DNA from 2 places in the Streptomyces sp. NPDC048269 genome. Region 1 is predicted to be linked to the other one. Evidence: riboswitches for the same ligand, from Rfam matches in the RefSeq annotation. Region 1 holds a riboswitch; the other holds the start of a gene.
The links. A riboswitch is a leader RNA that binds a small molecule or an ion and turns the genes downstream of it on or off. The one in region 1 is predicted to bind guanidine.

Region 1 (3,345 bases):
CAAGCAGTACGTGAACAACGCGACCCGGCACGACTACCAGGTCGCCTCCACCTTCAAACCGTTCGTCTTCGCGGCCGCCGTCGAGAACGACTCCCGCACCCAGGACGGCCGCCGCATCACCCCGAACACCCTCTACAACGGCGACAACAAGCGCCCCGTAGTCGGCGGCCGGATCCGCTTCGCTCCCGAGAACGAGGGCCAGGTGTCGTACGGGAACATCACCGTCAACACCGCCACCGACCTCTCCGTCAACGCCGTCTACGCACAGATGGCGGTCGACGTCGGCACCGTGAAGGTCAAGGAGACCGCCATCGCCCTCGGCATCCCCGAAGACACCCCGAACTTCCCGCCCGTCCCCGCCATGGCGCTCGGCACCATGCAGGCCAGCGTCCTGGACATGACGCAGGCGTACGCGACCCTCGCGGACCACGGCCGCCGGACCCCGTACACCTTCCTCGAAAAGATCACCAAGGGCGACGACACGATCGGCCTGCCCGAGCGCACGCCCACCCAGGCCGTCAGCCGCGAGGCCGCCGACACCACCACGTCCATGCTGGTCAGCGTCGTCGACAACGGCACCGGCACGGCTGCGCTCGCCGCCGGCCACCCCGCCGCGGGCAAGACCGGGACCGGCGAACTGGACCGCTCGGCCTGGTTCGCCGCCTACACCCCGGGCCTGGTCACGGTGATCTCGATGATGGGGCAGGACCCGGACACCGGCGCACTGGAGTCGCTGTACGGCGCCCTCGGGGAGCCCCGCAACGGCGGCGGCGGCTACCCGGCCCGGATCTGGGCCGGGTACACGAAGACGGCGCTGGAGGGCAGCGACCCCGTCGACTTCGACCTGGAACTCCAGCCGGGCGCGGCCGAGCCGCCGCCCCCGCCGCCGGCCCAGACGGGCCGGCCCGAGGAGTCGCCGGGCGAGGCGACGCAGCCCCCATGGGTGCGGCCGACCCGGCCCGTACGGCCCACTCCGCCGACGGGCGGGCAGGACAACGGGGGCCGGGACAACGGCGGGCAGGACCAGAGAGGCCAGGACAACGGAGGCCAGGACAACGGAGGCCAGAACCAGGGAGGCCAGGACAACGGAGGCCAGGACAATGGAGGCCGCACGCAGGGCGGGCAGACCCAGGGCGGGCAGACCAACGGCGGCACCACACAGGGTGACCAGCGCGGCACCACCGCGGGTACGACGGGCACCACGGGCGCGACGGGCACGACGGGCGCGACGGGCACGACGGGCGGCCGGGGCACGGACGGCGGCCGCACGCCCGAAGGCGCGCGCCCGCCGTCGGCGTTCCTGGAATGACCCGGGGCCGGGGGCCCGGGGACCCCGGCTCAGTGACCGGACGTCGCCTTGAGCCCCACCACCGCGACCAGCAGCAGGGAAATGAAGAAGATCCGGGCGGCGGTGACGGGCTCGCCCAGCACCGCCATACCGAGCACGGCCGCCCCGGCGGCGCCGATGCCCACCCACACCCCGTACGCCGTACCGATGGGCAGGGACTTGGCGGCGTAGGAGAGCAGCACCATGCTGGCGACGATCCCGGCGCCCGTGAACACACTGGGCCACAGCCGGGTGAAGCCCTCGGTGAATTTCATGCCGACCGACCAGCCGACTTCGAGCAGACCGGCGACGAGCAGCAGAACCCAGGCCATGACGGCACCTCCGAGACATCGAGCGGTACGGGGTGCGTCGTCTTGTCGTACCCGGTACGGCGCGTCTCGTCGGGTTCTCCTCAACCGTAGCAAAGGAAGGCGAAAGGGGCTGGTGGCCTCGGCCACCAGCCCCTGCTCCCGTGCTCCGGATCGGATGCGAAGGTCAGAGGTACAGACCGGTGGAGTCCTTCGCCCCCTCCAGGCGCTCGGCGGCCACGGCGTGCAGGTCCCGCTCGCGCATGAGCACGTACGTCGCACCCCGCACCTCGACCTCGGCCCGGTCCTCGGGGTCGTACAGCACCCGGTCGCCGGGCTCGACGCTCCGTACGTTCTGCCCGACCGCGACCACTTCCGCCCAGGCCAGCCGCTTGCCCACCGCGGCCGTCGCCGGGATGAGGATGCCGCCGCCGGAGCGGCGCTCGCCCTCCGGCAGGTCGGACTTCACGAGCACGCGGTCGTGGAGCATGCGGATGGGCAGCTTGTCGTGGGTGGTGTTCTCGCTCACCCTCCGAACCTACCCGCCCGCGTCGGCGCCGCGCTCCGCAGGGTCATCAGCGCTTGCGCCGCACCGAGAACGCCAGCAGCCCCACGACACCCGCCGCGACCAGCGCGACGGGCACGAGCCGCTCGATGCGCGGGGCCCCGTCCTCGTGGCGCAGGCCGCTCTTCACGTCCGTCACGAGGCGGTTCACGGCGACGAAGGCCCGCCCGACGGTGTGGTCGACCGTCGAGGCGACCCTGGCCTTCGCGTCCCCGATGATCGTCTTCGGGTGCAGGCGCACGCCGATCTCGTCGAGCGTCTCGGCGAGCTGCTCCCGGCGGCGGACGATGTCCGCCTCGATCTGTGCGGGGGTCCTGGCTTCCGGCACCGCGCTGCCTCCGTCGTCGTTTCGTCTGTGGGGGCGTAGTCCGCCATGAACAGTCTGTCAGCAGCTTAGTCTCGTGCCATACCGATCCCCTCTTGAGGAGACTGCCGACATGAGCGAGCGACTTCAGCCGGGCGACCCCGCCCCCGCCTTCACCCTGCCCGACGCGGACGGCAACGAGGTCTCGCTGGCCGGCCACAAGGGCCGCAAGGTGATCGTCTACTTCTACCCGACCGCGATGACGCCGGGCTGCACCAAGCAGGCCTGCGATTTCACGGACAACCTGGACGTGCTGGCGACGGCCGGCTACGACGTCATCGGCGTGTCCCCGGACAAGTCGGAAAAGCTCGCGAAGTTCCGCGAGAAGGAGCACCTGAAGGTCACGCTCGTCAGCGACCCGGAGAAGGAGACCCTGACCGCGTACGGCGCGTACGGCGAGAAGAAGCTCTACGGCAAGACGGTGACGGGGGTCATCCGCTCGACGGTGATCGTGGACGAGGAGGGCAAGGTCGAGCACGCCTTCTACAACGTCAAGGCCACGGGCCACGTAGCCAAGATCATCAAGGACCTGGGCATCTGACCCGCCCTCCCCCGAACGTAGCGGCCCGCACCCAACCGGTGCGGGCCGCTCGGTTTATCGGACGAAATCAGCCGTAACCGTCCGACTATCGGTCCGTTACTCCGTACGAGGCCCGCACGCGTGGCCGGGACAACGAAGGGGGACGCGGATGCCGATCAGTCCGTACACGAGGGACCGCCTGGCGGAGGCGGCGGAGGGCTCACGGACGCTGTCCGAGGCGCTGCGGAAGTTGGGGGTGGA
Region 2 (3,345 bases), on a different contig from region 1:
CGGCGTACTCCTCTGAGCGGTGGTGATCAGGGCAGCACGCTTCCCCGGCACTCCGGGGGCCCCTGATCCCCTCGATGTCCGAAGGCCGACCTTAGGAGCGGCCCGCGGCCCCGTCATTCACTCCGGCGGCCAAGCCGTTGACTCTCCGAACCCGGCTCCCGGCGCTTGGCCGGCCGACGGTGTTGACGGGGGTGGTGAGCCCGCATTGACTGGCGGCCGTGTCCACCATCGAGCCGCCCTCCGTCACCGCGTGCTACGCCCTCGCCGTCCTGAGCGCCACGGAGGGCACCGGCGGGTCCGGTCCCTGGGCCTTGCCCACGGACCGGCTGGAGTTCGGCGAGATGCGCGCCCTGTGGGACGCGGTGCTCGGCGCCCGGGACGCCGGCCCGCACACCGGGCTCCTCGTGGGCGACCGCATCCGGCCCGAAGGCCTGCACATCCTGGGCCACCTCGTCCTCACCTGCGCCAGCCTCGCCGACGCCGCGCTGGCCGCCGAGCGCTACCACCCCCTGGTGAGCCAGGCGGGCACGGTGACCGTGCACCGCAGTAGCGGCGTCAGCCGGATCTGCTACCGGCCGACCGTCGACCCGGCGGCCATGCACCCCCAGCAGGTGGAGGCGATCGTCAGCAGCATGGTGCGGGCCGCCCGCTGGATCGCCGGGGACGACTGGGCGCCACTGGCCGTGTCTTTCGCCCATCCCCGTGCGGGCACGGCCGAGCCGTACGCCCGCGTCCTCGGCTGCCCCGTCACCTTCGACGCTCCGGAGAACGCGATCACGGTGGCCAACGAGGACCTCGACAGGCGCCGCCCCCTGTACGACCCGGCGCTCAACGCCCTCCACCGGTCCTACGCAGACCGGCTCCTGGGCCGGCTGTCCACTGCCGCGACCGCGGCCGAGCGCGTGCGGCAGTGGCTGGAGCACGCCGCGCTCGAGGACGCGGGCCCCGAGGGCCCCGCCAAGGAACTCAATCTGAGCGTCCGGAGCCTGCGCAGGGCGCTGCACGCGGAGGGCACGTCGTGGCGCGCGCTGCTCGACACCGCCCGCCACGGCCGGGCCAGGCGGCTGCTGGAAACCACGGCCCTGCCCTTGGACCGGATCGCCCCCCTCGTCGGCCTGAGCGGCGCAACGGCCCTGGTCCGCGCCTTCACCCGGTGGGAGGGCATGCCCCCCGGGGCCTACCGCAGCGGGCACCGGCCCGCGTCCCCGGATCGCGACGGGGCCGACGGGGCCGACGGGAGGTGAGGCAGGTCACCGGGGGGCGAGGCCGCGCCCGGCTGCCTCCGTTGCTACATTGTCCGGCGGCCAGGATCCAAGGCCCCGGACGAGATGCGCCGTACCCGGTTACGCACGACGACGCGCGAGGTGCTGCACGAGCAGCGCCGTCCGCTGTCCGTACCCGGGCAGCGTCCTCGTCGAGCAAGATGGGCCGAACGCCATGACCGTGCCACTCACCCGCAGCCTGTACCGGACGACCGCGCATGCCGCCGGGGGGCGTACCGGATCCGTCCGCACGGACGACGGGCGCCTGGACGTCCGCCTTGCCCCGCCGCGCAAGAAGGTTCCCGGCACCACCAACCCCGAGCAGCTGTTCGCGGCCGGTTTCGCCGCCTGCTTCACCTCCGCGCTCGCGGAGGTCGCCGCCGAGTTCGGGGCGGACGCATCCGCCGCGCGCGTGGCCTGCGAAGTGCGGCTCGGCACCACGGACACGCCCGCGGGCTACGGCCTCGCGGTGGCCCTCACCGTCAGCCTTCCGGGGTGGCGTGCGGCGGACCTCCAGCCCCTGCTGCACCGGGCAGACGCGGTCTGCCCGTACTCGCAGGCAGTACGTGGCAACGTACCGCTGACGCTCCTGGCCGTGGACGCCGTAGACGTAGACGTAGACGCCGTGGAACCGCGGCACCGATGACCGGGCCTGAGCCCGAGCCGGCGGGCGGCGTCCACGGCGTCCCGGTGCCCGAGCCCGGCGCCTGGCTGCGGCGCGGTATCAGCCGCAACGGCGGACCCCTCGTCGAGGACCGCGAAGTGGTGTGGCTGCAGGCGGGAACGTACTACGCCGACAGCCGGGGCTTCGCCGGCACGACCTCCTTCGACGGCTCCCAGGTGCACTTCCACCACCTCACGGGCGAGCCCGGCGAAGACGCCGGTACCTTGCGGTGGGAGGGTGCGAACCTCGTCGAGCGGGGCACCAACGCGGACGGCAGCACCTTCCTGGAGATCTGGACCCCACTGTCCGGCACCGACGGTTTCTCCGGCTCCTGGTCCGGGCCGGACCACCACGTGGTGCGCGTCGGCCGGCACGTGGTGCACGTCGACTCCCGTGCGGGTACGTACTGGCGGCTGTGATCTCCCTGCGGTGGAGGACGCCGTCGGGGGATACGCGGCGTGCTGGAGACGACGGCTGGGGACGACGGTCACCCTTCTGAACGACCCACGTACAAGTGGTCGTTCTCCGGGTCGCGCGTGACACCGAGCACGGAAACGTGGTGGGTCGTGGCGGCCCGAAGGAGTGAACGGCTCATCGGGAGGGTTCGCTCCGGGGACGCCGCCCACCGCCGATTCCCTGCCGGTCGGCCGTCTGGGCGCCGGCGCGGCGGGCGAGGTCGCTGAACGACCGCTGGACGGATTCCTCGAGGAGGGCGAGTTCCGCGCGCACCGCCGGGAGACGCTCGGCCGACTGGGTTTCGAGCAGGTCCTCCAGCAGCGCGCGGAGCCTCCTGCACACCTGGAGGGACGTGGCCCCGTACTCACGGATCTCGGTGACGCCGAGCTGAAGGTAGTCCTCCCAGCCGCGGCCCGGCACCACCAGCCGGGGCCGGTCCTGGTCGTCGGCGAGCACGTACCGGTCGCGGAGTCTGGCCGGGCCGACCGTGTGCAGGAACGTGTCGATGTGGTTGAGCACCTGCACGGCGGTGGTGGGGTCGTTCACCGCGGGAGAGAGGGCACGGATGGCGATGTCGACGAGGATGCGCAGGGCGAAGGCGGGATCCTGCTCGATGGTGCGCTCGGTTCCGAGGGCGACGAGTCCGGTCACCCGCCGTGGGTCGGGCTCCGACGCAGAGCCGTGGGCCTCGACCAGGGTGGTGCCGGGCGGTACGAAGTCACCGACCTGGTGGGCCAGGACTAGCACGCAGTCGTGGCGGACGGCGGTGGCGATCAGCCCCGCCGCATCGAACGCCTGCATGACTCCGCCCCGTTCGGAGCGGATGTGGATCACCGGACCGGCAGGCGGCACGGAAACCTCGTCGCGTGCCGAGGAGTGGTGGATGCGTTCCGTCGCGCGGATGAGCACCTTCCCGCCCAAGCGCCCCACCAGGTCGGCGATGGCCACGGGCCGGAGGTTGTG

Region 2: it holds a riboswitch for guanidine, as region 1 does, so the genes downstream of both, AB0D48_RS31590 (Ohr family peroxiredoxin) here and AB0D48_RS08115 (multidrug efflux SMR transporter) in region 1, are expected to answer to the same signal.

Annotation. Positions count from the first base shown of each region.
Region 1 is NZ_JBEZLW010000005.1:210,720-214,064, forward strand. Features, by position in the region: gene AB0D48_RS08110 (transglycosylase domain-containing protein) at 1-1,309, shown strand, start outside; gene AB0D48_RS08115 (multidrug efflux SMR transporter) at 1,339-1,659, opposite strand; guanidine-III (ykkC-III) riboswitch at 1,691-1,762, opposite strand; gene AB0D48_RS08120 (co-chaperone GroES) at 1,823-2,164, opposite strand; gene AB0D48_RS08125 (DUF3618 domain-containing protein) at 2,211-2,528, opposite strand; gene bcp (thioredoxin-dependent thiol peroxidase) at 2,638-3,105, shown strand; gene AB0D48_RS08135 (HNH endonuclease signature motif containing protein) at 3,254-3,345, shown strand, end outside.
Region 2 is NZ_JBEZLW010000048.1:11,447-14,791, forward strand. Features, by position in the region: gene AB0D48_RS31580 (type 1 glutamine amidotransferase domain-containing protein) at 1-1, opposite strand, end outside; gene AB0D48_RS31585 (AraC family transcriptional regulator ligand-binding domain-containing protein) at 219-1,244, shown strand; guanidine-III (ykkC-III) riboswitch at 1,300-1,362, shown strand; gene AB0D48_RS31590 (Ohr family peroxiredoxin) at 1,438-1,908, shown strand; gene AB0D48_RS31595 (hypothetical protein) at 1,905-2,345, shown strand; gene AB0D48_RS31600 (DUF2254 domain-containing protein) at 2,518-3,345, opposite strand, start outside.